2 regions of the Rhizobium sp. SVR5-2C genome follow, and region 2 is predicted to be linked to the other one. Evidence: predicted binding sites of a transcription regulator. Region 2 holds the regulator's gene; the other holds the start of a gene.

Region 1 (5,013 bases), on a different contig from region 2:
GGAGAAATGACAATGGCCTCTATCGATGTAGAAGGCGTCGGCAAGATCTATCACGGTGGGGTCAAGGCCGTCTCCGATGTCGGCATCAATATCAAGGATGGTGAGTTCATCGTGCTTGTCGGGCCTTCGGGCTGCGGCAAGTCCACGCTGCTGCGCATGATCGCCGGTCTTGAAAGCATTTCTGAAGGGCAGGTGAAAATCGGCAACCGCGTCGTCAACAATGTCGAGCCGGCTGAACGCGACATTGCCATGGTCTTCCAGAACTACGCGCTCTATCCGCATATGTCTGTCCGGCAGAACCTCGAATACGGCCTGAAGAACCGCAAGACGCCAAGGAATGAAATCGACGCCCGCGTCGCGGAAGCCGCGCGCATGCTGCAGATCGCGCAATATCTGGAGCGCAAGCCGAAGGCGCTCTCCGGTGGCCAGCGCCAGCGTGTTGCGATGGGACGCGCGATCGTCCGCAAGCCTGCCGTTTTCCTGTTCGACGAGCCGCTCTCGAACCTCGATGCCAAGCTGCGTGTTTCGATGCGCGGCGAGATCAAGCGCTTGCAGCGCCGTCTCGCCACGACCTCGATCTATGTCACCCATGACCAGCTGGAGGCGATGACGCTCGCCGACCGCCTCGTGGTGCTGAATGGCGGCAGGATCGAGCAGGTCGGCGCGCCGCTCGACGTCTATCACACGCCCGCGTCCACTTTCGTGGCGAGCTTCATCGGCTCTCCCGCCATGAATCTTCTGAAAGGCGAGCTGCATGGCGACAAGCTGGCGATTGGCCCGAGCCTGATCGATCTCGCGGGCAATGCCCCAACCTCCGGCCCCGTCACCATCGGGATGCGCGCGGAAGACCTGCGCCTAGCCAAGCCGGACGAATACGCCATGCCGCTGACGGTGGAATATGTCGAAGAACTCGGCTCGCAACGCCTCGTCCACGGGCTTCTGGGCGACCAGCCGTTGACGGCGGTCGTCTCCCCGGAAACGGCGATGGCAGCGGAACTGCGCTTCGTGATCGCGCCGGAAAAGCTGCATTTCTTCGCGCATGACACCGGCAAGCGCATCGCTGGCGGCGCTACGGCTGCCGATAGTCCGGCCGCCGCGGCTCATGCGATCGCTTGAAACGCATTGTTAAGATTTTAACAGTCGCCTGAACGGAGCCGTTACGACTCTCTGCTATTCCGCAATGACCGGGGATAGCAATTAGGGGGTTGTGCATGGCCTGGAAGTTGATGCTCGCAAGCGCGGTCGCGATGGCGGCGCGTTCCGTACCGCAGGTCATTGTGCCGGCGCGCGGCAAGAACTTCGTTGCGCATTCCAGCGACCGCCTGCCGATGAAATCGACGCCGATCAACCCGGATTGGGTCGTAGCCGGCGACCCGCAGGCGCGTACCGCGGAGCATTCCCGCGGCCATGACGACGCATCAGTGACGGCGATCTGGGACTGCACCGCCGGCGAATTCCGCTGGTTCTTCGGCTGGGACGAGACGGTGATGATCCTCGAAGGCGAAGTGCATGTCACCGCGGAAGATGGAACCGAACGGATGCTGCGTGCCGGCGACGTCGCCTTCTTCGCAGGCGGCACATGGGCAAGCTGGCGGGTGGACAACTACGTGCGGAAGGTCGCGTTCCTTCGCAAGCCGTTCCCGAAGCCGGTTGCGATCCTCTACCGTCTTCGCAACCTCCTGCGAAACGGCGAACAGCAGGGCCTCGCGGCCTGAAAAATCCTAGACGTGAGTGGCCTGACGTCATTGATTGGCGTTGCGTTTGCGCTGCTTGAGACCTACATCTGTCCGGCATTCAATGAGGGACGGAAATGGCCAAGATCAAGAACGTAGCGGTCCAGATGGACCATGTCGCGGGCATCAATATCGCAGGCGATTCCACCTTCGCCATGAGCCTCGAGGCGCAAACGCGCGGCTACAAGCTTTTCCATTATACGCCCGAGCGGCTGAGCTTCCGTGACGGCAGGCTCTACGCCTCCGTCGAGCCGATGCTGCTGCGCGACGTGAAGGGCGACCATTTCGAACTCGGCGCCCCCGAGCGTGTCGATCTTTCGACCATGGACGTCGTGCTGCTCCGCCAGGACCCGCCCTTCGACATGGCCTACATCACCTCCACACATCTCCTGGAGCGCATCCATCCGAAGACGCTCGTCGTCAACGATCCGGCCTGGGTGCGCAATTCGCCGGAGAAGGTTTTCGTTACCGAATTTGCCGATCTCATGCCGAAGACGCTGATCACCAAGGATGCGGAGGAGATCCGCCGCTTCCGCGAAGAGATGGGCGACATCATTCTGAAGCCGCTCTACGGCAATGGCGGTGCCGGCGTTTTCCACTCGACCAGGGACGACCGCAACCTTTCCTCGCTGCTCGAAATGTTCGGCCAGCTTTTCCGCGAGCCCTTCATCGCCCAGCAATATCTGCCGGATGTCCGCAAGGGCGACAAGCGCATCATCCTCGTCGACGGCGAGCCGGTCGGCGCCATCAACCGGGTGCCGGCCGAGCACGACAGCCGCTCCAATATGCATGTCGGCGGCCGCGCGGAGGCCACCGAACTGACGGCCCGCGAAAAGGAAATCTGCAGGCGCATTGGCCCGGCATTGAGAGAACGCGGTTTCCTGCTTGTCGGGATCGATGTCATTGGCGACTACCTGACCGAGATCAACGTCACCTCTCCGACGGGACTCCGGGAGGTCCGCAAGTTCGGCGGTGCCGATATCGCAAGCCTCCTCTGGGATGCCATCGAGCGCAAGCGCGCCTGACCGTTCCGGCTTCTGTTCCCTTTCGTTCGCGCTCTGCGTACTCGCTGCAACCCGGCTGCAACGAGTACGTGAGTCCGTTCTTTTATTGTTCTTGTTTTATTCTTTCTTCTATGTAAGATTGCAATCTGTGGCGACAACAAGTCGCAAAACGGGCGTAAAAGTTGCAGGCAGGGGATGGGCATGGTCGCGCGCGTCAGTACGGTTGCATTTCAAGGCATTGAAGGCGTACCTGTGGAGGTCCAGGTGATGGTCGCTCCCGGTAAAGTGGGAATGCAGATCGTCGGGTTGCCCGACAAGGCCGTGGCGGAAAGCCGCGATCGTGTGCAGGCGGCACTCCATGCTTCCGGTCTCGCGTTGCCGGCAAAGAGAGTAACGGTCAATCTCGCGCCTGCCGATCTGCCGAAGGAAGGCAGCCACTTCGATCTGCCGATCGCGCTCGGCCTGATGGCGGCGCTTGGGGCCATACCGGCGGATGCGCTTTCCGAGTTCGTCGTGCTTGGCGAACTCAATCTCGACGGCACGATTGCGCCGGTTTCCGGCGCGCTCCCGGCGGCGATCGGCGCCAACGCTATGGGCAAGGGCCTGATATGTCCGGCTGAAAGTGGCGCGGAAGCCGCATGGGCAGGCGCCGACCTCGACATCCTCGCACCGCGCAGCCTGATCGCGCTCGCCAATCATTTCCGGGGAACGCAGGTGCTTTCGCGACCGGAGCCATCTATCCGCGCCAATGCGGCCAACCTGCCGGACCTTGCCGACATCAAGGGGCAGGAGAGCGCCAAGCGCGCGCTCGAAGTGGCAGCCGCCGGCGGGCATAATCTCCTGATGGTCGGTCCGCCCGGCTCCGGCAAGTCGATGCTGGCAGCGCGGCTACCCTCCATCCTGCCACCGCTTTCGGCGGCCGAGCTTCTCGAAGTCTCGATGATCCATTCCATTGCCGGCCAGCTTTCCGGCGGCAAGCTCTCGGATCGCCGTCCGTTCCGCACGCCGCATCATTCCGCGACGATGGCGGCGATGGTCGGCGGCGGCCTGCGTGCGAGGCCCGGCGAAGCGTCGCTGGCGCATCACGGCGTCCTCTTCCTGGACGAGTTTCCCGAATTTTCGCCGCAGGCGCTGGATGCACTGCGCCAGCCGCTGGAAACGGGTGAGTGCATCATCGCCCGTGCCAACCACCGGGTTTCCTATCCGGCGAGCATCCAGCTTGTCGCGGCTATGAACCCCTGCCGCTGCGGCATGGCCGGCGAACCGGGCCACAGCTGCGCCCGCGGCCCGCGTTGCCAGTCGGATTACCAGGCGCGAATTTCCGGACCCTTGATGGACCGCATCGATATCCGCATCGACGTTCCTGCGGTGTCCGCAGCCGACCTCATTCGCCCGATGGCAGCCGAGACAAGTGCCGCGGTGGCAGCCCGCGTCGCGCTCGCCCGGGAGATCCAGCAGGATCGCTTCATTGCGGCGGGTCTTGCAGGGATTGTCACGAATGCCCGCTGTTCGACGGCAGCGATCGAAAAATATGCCGAACCGGATGCCGGCGGCCTGCAGCTACTGCGCGACGCCGCCGAGAAAATGCGGTTTTCAGCACGCGGCTATCACCGCGTGCTGAAGGTGGCGCGGACACTTGCCGATCTCGACGGCAAGCCCATGGTCGGGCGTATTCATCTTGCGGAAGCCATTTCCTACCGGATTGCCGGCGAGCGGTTGACGGTGGCTGCGTGAGATGAGCGAGTAGGAAGTCGCAAATAGCGAATAGTTACATGGCTTGCCTGCAGCCTCGAAGGCGGTAGCCTCTCGCTATTCAGTTCCCTAGTCCTTCAAATAGCGCCGTCGAAAGATAGCGCTCTGCGAAAGACGGAATGATAACGACGATATTCTTGCCCGCATTCTCCTCGCGGCGACCGATCTCGATGGCAGCCGCCAGCGCCGCACCAGAGGAAATGCCGACGGGAACACCCTCGAGCTTGGCGACGAGGCGGGCTATCTCCATGGACTGGGCGCTGTTGACGGTGACGATCTCGTCATAGATCTTGGTATCGAGGATCGCAGGGGCAAAGCCGGCGCCGATGCCCTGGATCTTGTGCGGGCCTGGCTGGCCGCCGGATAGAACAGGAGACTCTTCCGGTTCGACCGCAATCACCTTGATTTCCGGCTTCTTCGACTTCAGAACCTGGCCGGCCCCTGTGATTGTGCCGCCCGTGCCAATGCCGGAAACGAGAATGTCGACGGTGCCTTCGGTATCGTTCCAGATTTCCTCGGCCGTT
Region 2 (5,013 bases):
ACGCGGCGCGCGGCAACGCTGATGCTCGATTCCGCCGTGACCACGACGCTGACCGGCCGGGTCGAGCGGCGGGAAGGCGATGGCCGCGGCGGATGGCGTTACGTTCTATCTGTCCGGGCCACGGAGCAGCCGTTGTTGAAGCGGCCGCCGGCGCGGGTTACCGTCGTTGCACGAGGGCGGAAAGCCGAGTTCGAGACCGGCACCTGGCTGAAGGGCAGGGCGCGATTGACGCCCCCGGCCGGGCCAGCGCTCCCGGGCTTGAACGACTTTGCCGTCAAGACCTATTTTGACGGCATCGGCGCCAACGGCTTTTTCTATGGTGCGCCAGTGCCGGTGCCACCGGGGCAGGAGGACGCTCGAAATTTCGGCGAAAATTGGCTGGAATGGCTCTATCGCCTGCGCAGCAGTATTGGCGATCGCATAAGGTCGATCCTGCCCGGTGACACCGGTGCTTTTGCCGCCGCGCTGGTGACGGACGAGCGCCGGGCAATTTCCAGCGAGACGACAGAGGCACTCCGTCAGTCCGGTCTTGCCCATATCATCGCAATCTCCGGGCTCAACATGGCGCTGTCGGCGGGTATTTTCTTTGTCGGATTCCGTTCGATACTCAGCCTCTTTCCGGGTGTCGCTCAGGCCTATCCGACGAAAAAGATTGCGGCGGCGGGTGCTCTGGCGGCGGTGACGGCCTACTTCTTGATCTCAGGTTTTGCCGTTTCGGCCGAACGCGCCTTCATCATGATGGCAATCATGCTGGTTGCAGTCTTCTTCGACCGGCCCTCCATCAGCCTCCGCAATGTCGCGCTTTCGGCACTCCTCATCATCTCAATCTCGCCCTCCGAAATCATGGGTCCGAGCTTTCAGATGTCCTTTGCCGCCACTCTGGCGCTGGTCGCGGGATATGCGCTTTGGAAGGAGCGGCCGATGCGCGAAAGCCCTTTTTCAAAAATGCGATCGCTTCGGCTGTTGGTTTCCGTTTCCGGTTTTCTCGGCGGAATCCTGCTCACATCCGTCATCGGCGGCTTTTCGACAGCATTGTTCTCGATCGAGCATTTCCACCGGCTGACGGCCTACGGTCTGCCGGCCAACCTCGCGGCCATGCCGATCATTTCCTTCGTCATCATGCCTGCAGGCCTGCTTGCCATGCTGCTGATGCCCTTCGGGCTAGACGTGCTGCCGTGGAAGGTGGTGGGTTTCGGTCTCGATCTCGTAATCGCGGTTGCCAAGACGGTGTCGTCCTGGGGCGGCGACATCGGCGTGGGCAGGCTGCCCGGCTGGTATTTTCCGGCAGCGGTCGCCGGCTTCCTGCTGCTCACGCTGCTGCGCACCCGGCTTAGGCATATGGGAACAGCGATCATCGCCGGTTCAACGCTTGCCGTTGCGCTCATGCCCGGTAGAGCCGCGCCAGATGTCGTGATTGCCGAAGATGGAAGTCTTGTTGCAATCGTCAGGCAATCCGCTCTCGCCTCCAACCGCGAACGCCCGCCGGATTTCATTTTCGACCAGTGGAAACGAGCGCTGGTTATCGATGACCACCGGCCGCCAAAATTGCTTGATACCGCCTCGGCCCCGCCTTCGGCAAAAGACGGGGAGAGATTGAGGCTTTCTCCGACGCAACAGGAAGAAGCAAGAGATGCGATGCGGAACGCCGCTTCGGCAGGCCATTTCACCTGCGTCAAAAAAGCCTGGTGCACGGCAGAGCTCGAGAACGGCTCCATCCTCGCAGTGATCGAAAATGCGGCCTATTTCGGCCCGGCTTGCGACACAGCGGATATCGTCGTGACGCCGGTCAAGCTGCGGTCCGGCACCTGCCGATCCGGAGCAATGCTGTTTACCGGCGAAACCCTGAGGAAAACCGGCGCCGTCGAGTTACGCTTTGGAAACGGCGCCGCAGACGTCACAACCGCTTTCGAAACACTCGACCGCCCCTGGAGCCGGCACCGCGCCTATGATTGGCGCAGTGGCACATTTGCCGGGGATGCGTTGCCGGTTAGTGATAGCGGCGAATGAGGCCGACGAGCTTGCCTTGAACCTTGACGCGGTCCGGCCCGAAGATACGTGTCTCATATGCCGGGTTTGCGGCTTCAAGCGCGATCGAGGCTCCCTTGCGGCGGAACCGCTTGAGGGTCGCTTCCTCGTCATCGACCAGTGCGACAACGATGTCGCCGGGGTTTGCGGTATTTGAATTGCGGATAATGACCGTATCGCCGTCGAAGATGCCGGCGTCGATCATCGAATCGCCCTTGACCTCAAGTGCGTAGTGCTCGCCCGACCCCAGCATATCGGCGGGGACGGTGATGTCGTGGGTATTGTTCTGGATTGCCGAGATCGGCACGCCGGCCGCGATGCGGCCCATGACGGGAACGGAAACAGCACTGTTGTTGTCTTCGTTCGCCGGCTTCGGCGGGGCTGCTACCGGCTGCGGTTTGCCGAGGCTACCCTCGATGACGCTTGGCGAAAAGCCGCGGCGCGGCTGAATGCTCGGGCTGTAGGCCTCCGGAAGCTTGATCACCTCAAGTGCGCGAGCCCGGTTCGGTAGGCGACGAATGAAACCACGCTCCTCAAGCGCCGTAATCAGGCGGTGGATGCCGGATTTGGAGGCGAGATCCAGCGCATCCTTCATTTCGTCGAAGGATGGCGGGACGCCGGATTCTTTCATCCGCTCATGAATAAAGAGGAGAAGCTCCTGTTGTTTGCGCGTCAGCATCGAAGTTTAACCCCAGATTCGTGAAACAAAGCCAGAACAGACACTATATGTTCCATATGTGTTCCGCAAGTACCTAAATTTCGGTAAAACTTTTTCTGAAGTGCATTCATTTTGGGACTTTTTGTTTGCCGGGTCACCGCTTGCAGCTTGCATCGGGGGAACAGGCCGCGCAAATCTGGAGCACTGGAAAAATGGAGACGCGCCCGATGCCTCATCCACTGGATCACCTTGTCCTACCGGTCACGGACATCGACCTGGCGCGCGAGCGGCTGGGAAGGCTGGGATTTACCATTGCGCCAGAGGGCGGCCACCCGTTCGGAACGGAGAACGCTTGCATCTTCTTTGCCGACAAGACCTATCTCGAGCCGCTTGGTATCGAGAATGCGAAGAAATGTGAAACATCCGTGCGCGGGGGCAATGTTTTTGTGGCGCGCGACCAGGCTTTTCGCTTCCGGTGCGGCAATGACGGGTTTTCTGCGGTCGCTTTTAGCACAGAGGATGCGGACGCCGATCATTCTGCCTTCATGAATGCCAGGCAGAGCGGCGGCGACATGCTGGAGTTTTCGCGTCCGATCGAAATGCCGGATGGCTCGCAATCGACCGGCGCCTTCAAGCTCGCTTTTGCGGCCGATCTCAGGGCGCCGGATTTCTTTCTCTTTGCCTGCCAGCGCATCAATGCCTTTCCCGCCAACCATGACGCGCTGGAAAAACACGAAAATGGCGTAGCCGGTATTCGGGAGGTCGTGCTAAGCGCGCCGGAGCCAGAAGCGTTTGGCTCTTTCGTCCAACTGGCGGCGTCCGGGGCAAAGGTAGAGAGCACCAGTTTCGGCCTCGCAGTCACAACTCCCAACGTCAAAATCAGTCTGCTGTCTCAGGAGGGGATGGAAGCCTATTTCGATGTCGCACAGCCGTTGGCCGACAAGGGGCTCCGCGGCAGCGCCATCGTTTTCCGCACCCGAGATATTACCGTGACAGAGGCCCTTCTGGCTGCTAACGGGATGACCTATACACGCATCAGCAACAGAGTTCTGGTGAAGCCTGCGCCCGGCCAGGGTGCAATCTTCGCCTTTGAGGAGACCCCATGAGCAATACCAACTCCGAAGTCGCAGTCGGCGAAGGCGCCGGGCGCGTTGTGTTTTCCAACAGCGGCCGGCTGTCGCTGATTGCCGGTCCCTGCCAGATGGAAAGCCGCGAGCACGCCTTCATGGTCGCCGGCGTTTTGAGCGAACTCTGCAAGAAGCTCGGCATCGGCCTCGTTTACAAGTCGTCCTTCGACAAGGCGAACCGCACGTCGCTTTCCGCCCAGCGCGGCATCGGGCTTGAAACGTCGCTGGAAGTCTTCGCCGATCTGAAAAAGGAGTTCGGTTTTCCGGTGTTGACCGATGTCCATACGGAAGAGCAATGCGCGGAAGTCGCTACGGTGGTCGATATCCTGCAGATCCCTGCCTTCCTCAGCCGTCAGACGGACCTTCTGGTAGCCGCCGCCAAGACTGGCCGGGCAATCAACGTCAAGAAGGGCCAGTTCCTGGCGCCGTGGGATATGAAGAACGTCCTCGGCAAGCTGAATGCGACCGGCAATCCGAACATCCTGCTTTGCGAGCGCGGTGCCTCCTTCGGCTACAACACGCTGGTTTCCGACATGCGCTCACTGCCGATCATGGCGGCGATGGGCGCGCCGGTGATTTTCGACGCTACCCATTCGGTGCAGCAGCCGGGCGGGCAGGGTGGTTCGTCAGGCGGGCAGCGCGAATTCGTGGAAACGCTGGCGCGCGCCGCTGTCGCCGTCGGTGTTGCCGGCGTCTTCATCGAGACACATGAGAATCCCGACAACGCCCCGTCCGACGGCCCGAACATGGTCCATCTGAAGGACATGCCGCGGCTTCTCGAAAAGCTGCTGGCGTTCGACGCAATCGCGAAGAACTGACGTTCAAAAGTCTGACATGATCGTGTAATAGGCCACGTACGATCGCTGCAGCGGAGGACGCTCAAAGCGCCATTGTAATTTGCGCGTCTTCGATTAAGACGATTTCAAACGATTTAACCGCCACCGAGCAGGAGAAACCATGACTGCAATTACCGACATTATTGCCCGCGAGATTCTTGACAGCCGTGGCAATCCGACCGTTGAAGTCGATGTCTATCTCGAAGACGGCAGCATGGGCCGGGCGGCGGTGCCGTCGGGCGCTTCGACCGGCGCCCACGAAGCCGTTGAAGTTCGCGACGGCGGCAAGCGCTATCTCGGCAAGGGCGTGGAAAAGGCCGTCGAGGCCGCCAATACCGAAATCTTCGATGCGATCGGCGGCATCGAC

What was found. Region 2 encodes LexA, which represses DNA repair genes until DNA is damaged. Its sites were predicted from a motif close to TGTTCNNNNTGTGTTCNG; they were not measured.
Region 1: the regulator LexA is predicted to act here: its motif matches at 2,834-2,851, upstream of ACPYOI_RS06775 (YifB family Mg chelatase-like AAA ATPase).

The regions. Positions count from the first base shown of each region.
Region 1 is NZ_JBNDHT010000015.1:45,552-50,564, forward strand. Features, by position in the region: gene ugpE (sn-glycerol-3-phosphate ABC transporter permease UgpE) at 1-10, shown strand, start outside; gene ugpC (sn-glycerol-3-phosphate ABC transporter ATP-binding protein UgpC) at 13-1,116, shown strand; gene ACPYOI_RS06765 (cupin domain-containing protein) at 1,212-1,715, shown strand; gene gshB (glutathione synthase) at 1,811-2,758, shown strand; gene ACPYOI_RS06775 (YifB family Mg chelatase-like AAA ATPase) at 2,939-4,471, shown strand; gene cysK (cysteine synthase A) at 4,551-5,013, opposite strand, start outside.
Region 2 is NZ_JBNDHT010000009.1:59,569-64,581, forward strand. Features, by position in the region: gene ACPYOI_RS04545 (ComEC/Rec2 family competence protein) at 1-2,007, shown strand, start outside; gene lexA (transcriptional repressor LexA) at 1,988-2,704, opposite strand; gene ACPYOI_RS04555 (VOC family protein) at 2,911-3,789, shown strand; gene kdsA (3-deoxy-8-phosphooctulonate synthase) at 3,786-4,628, shown strand; gene eno (phosphopyruvate hydratase) at 4,768-5,013, shown strand, end outside.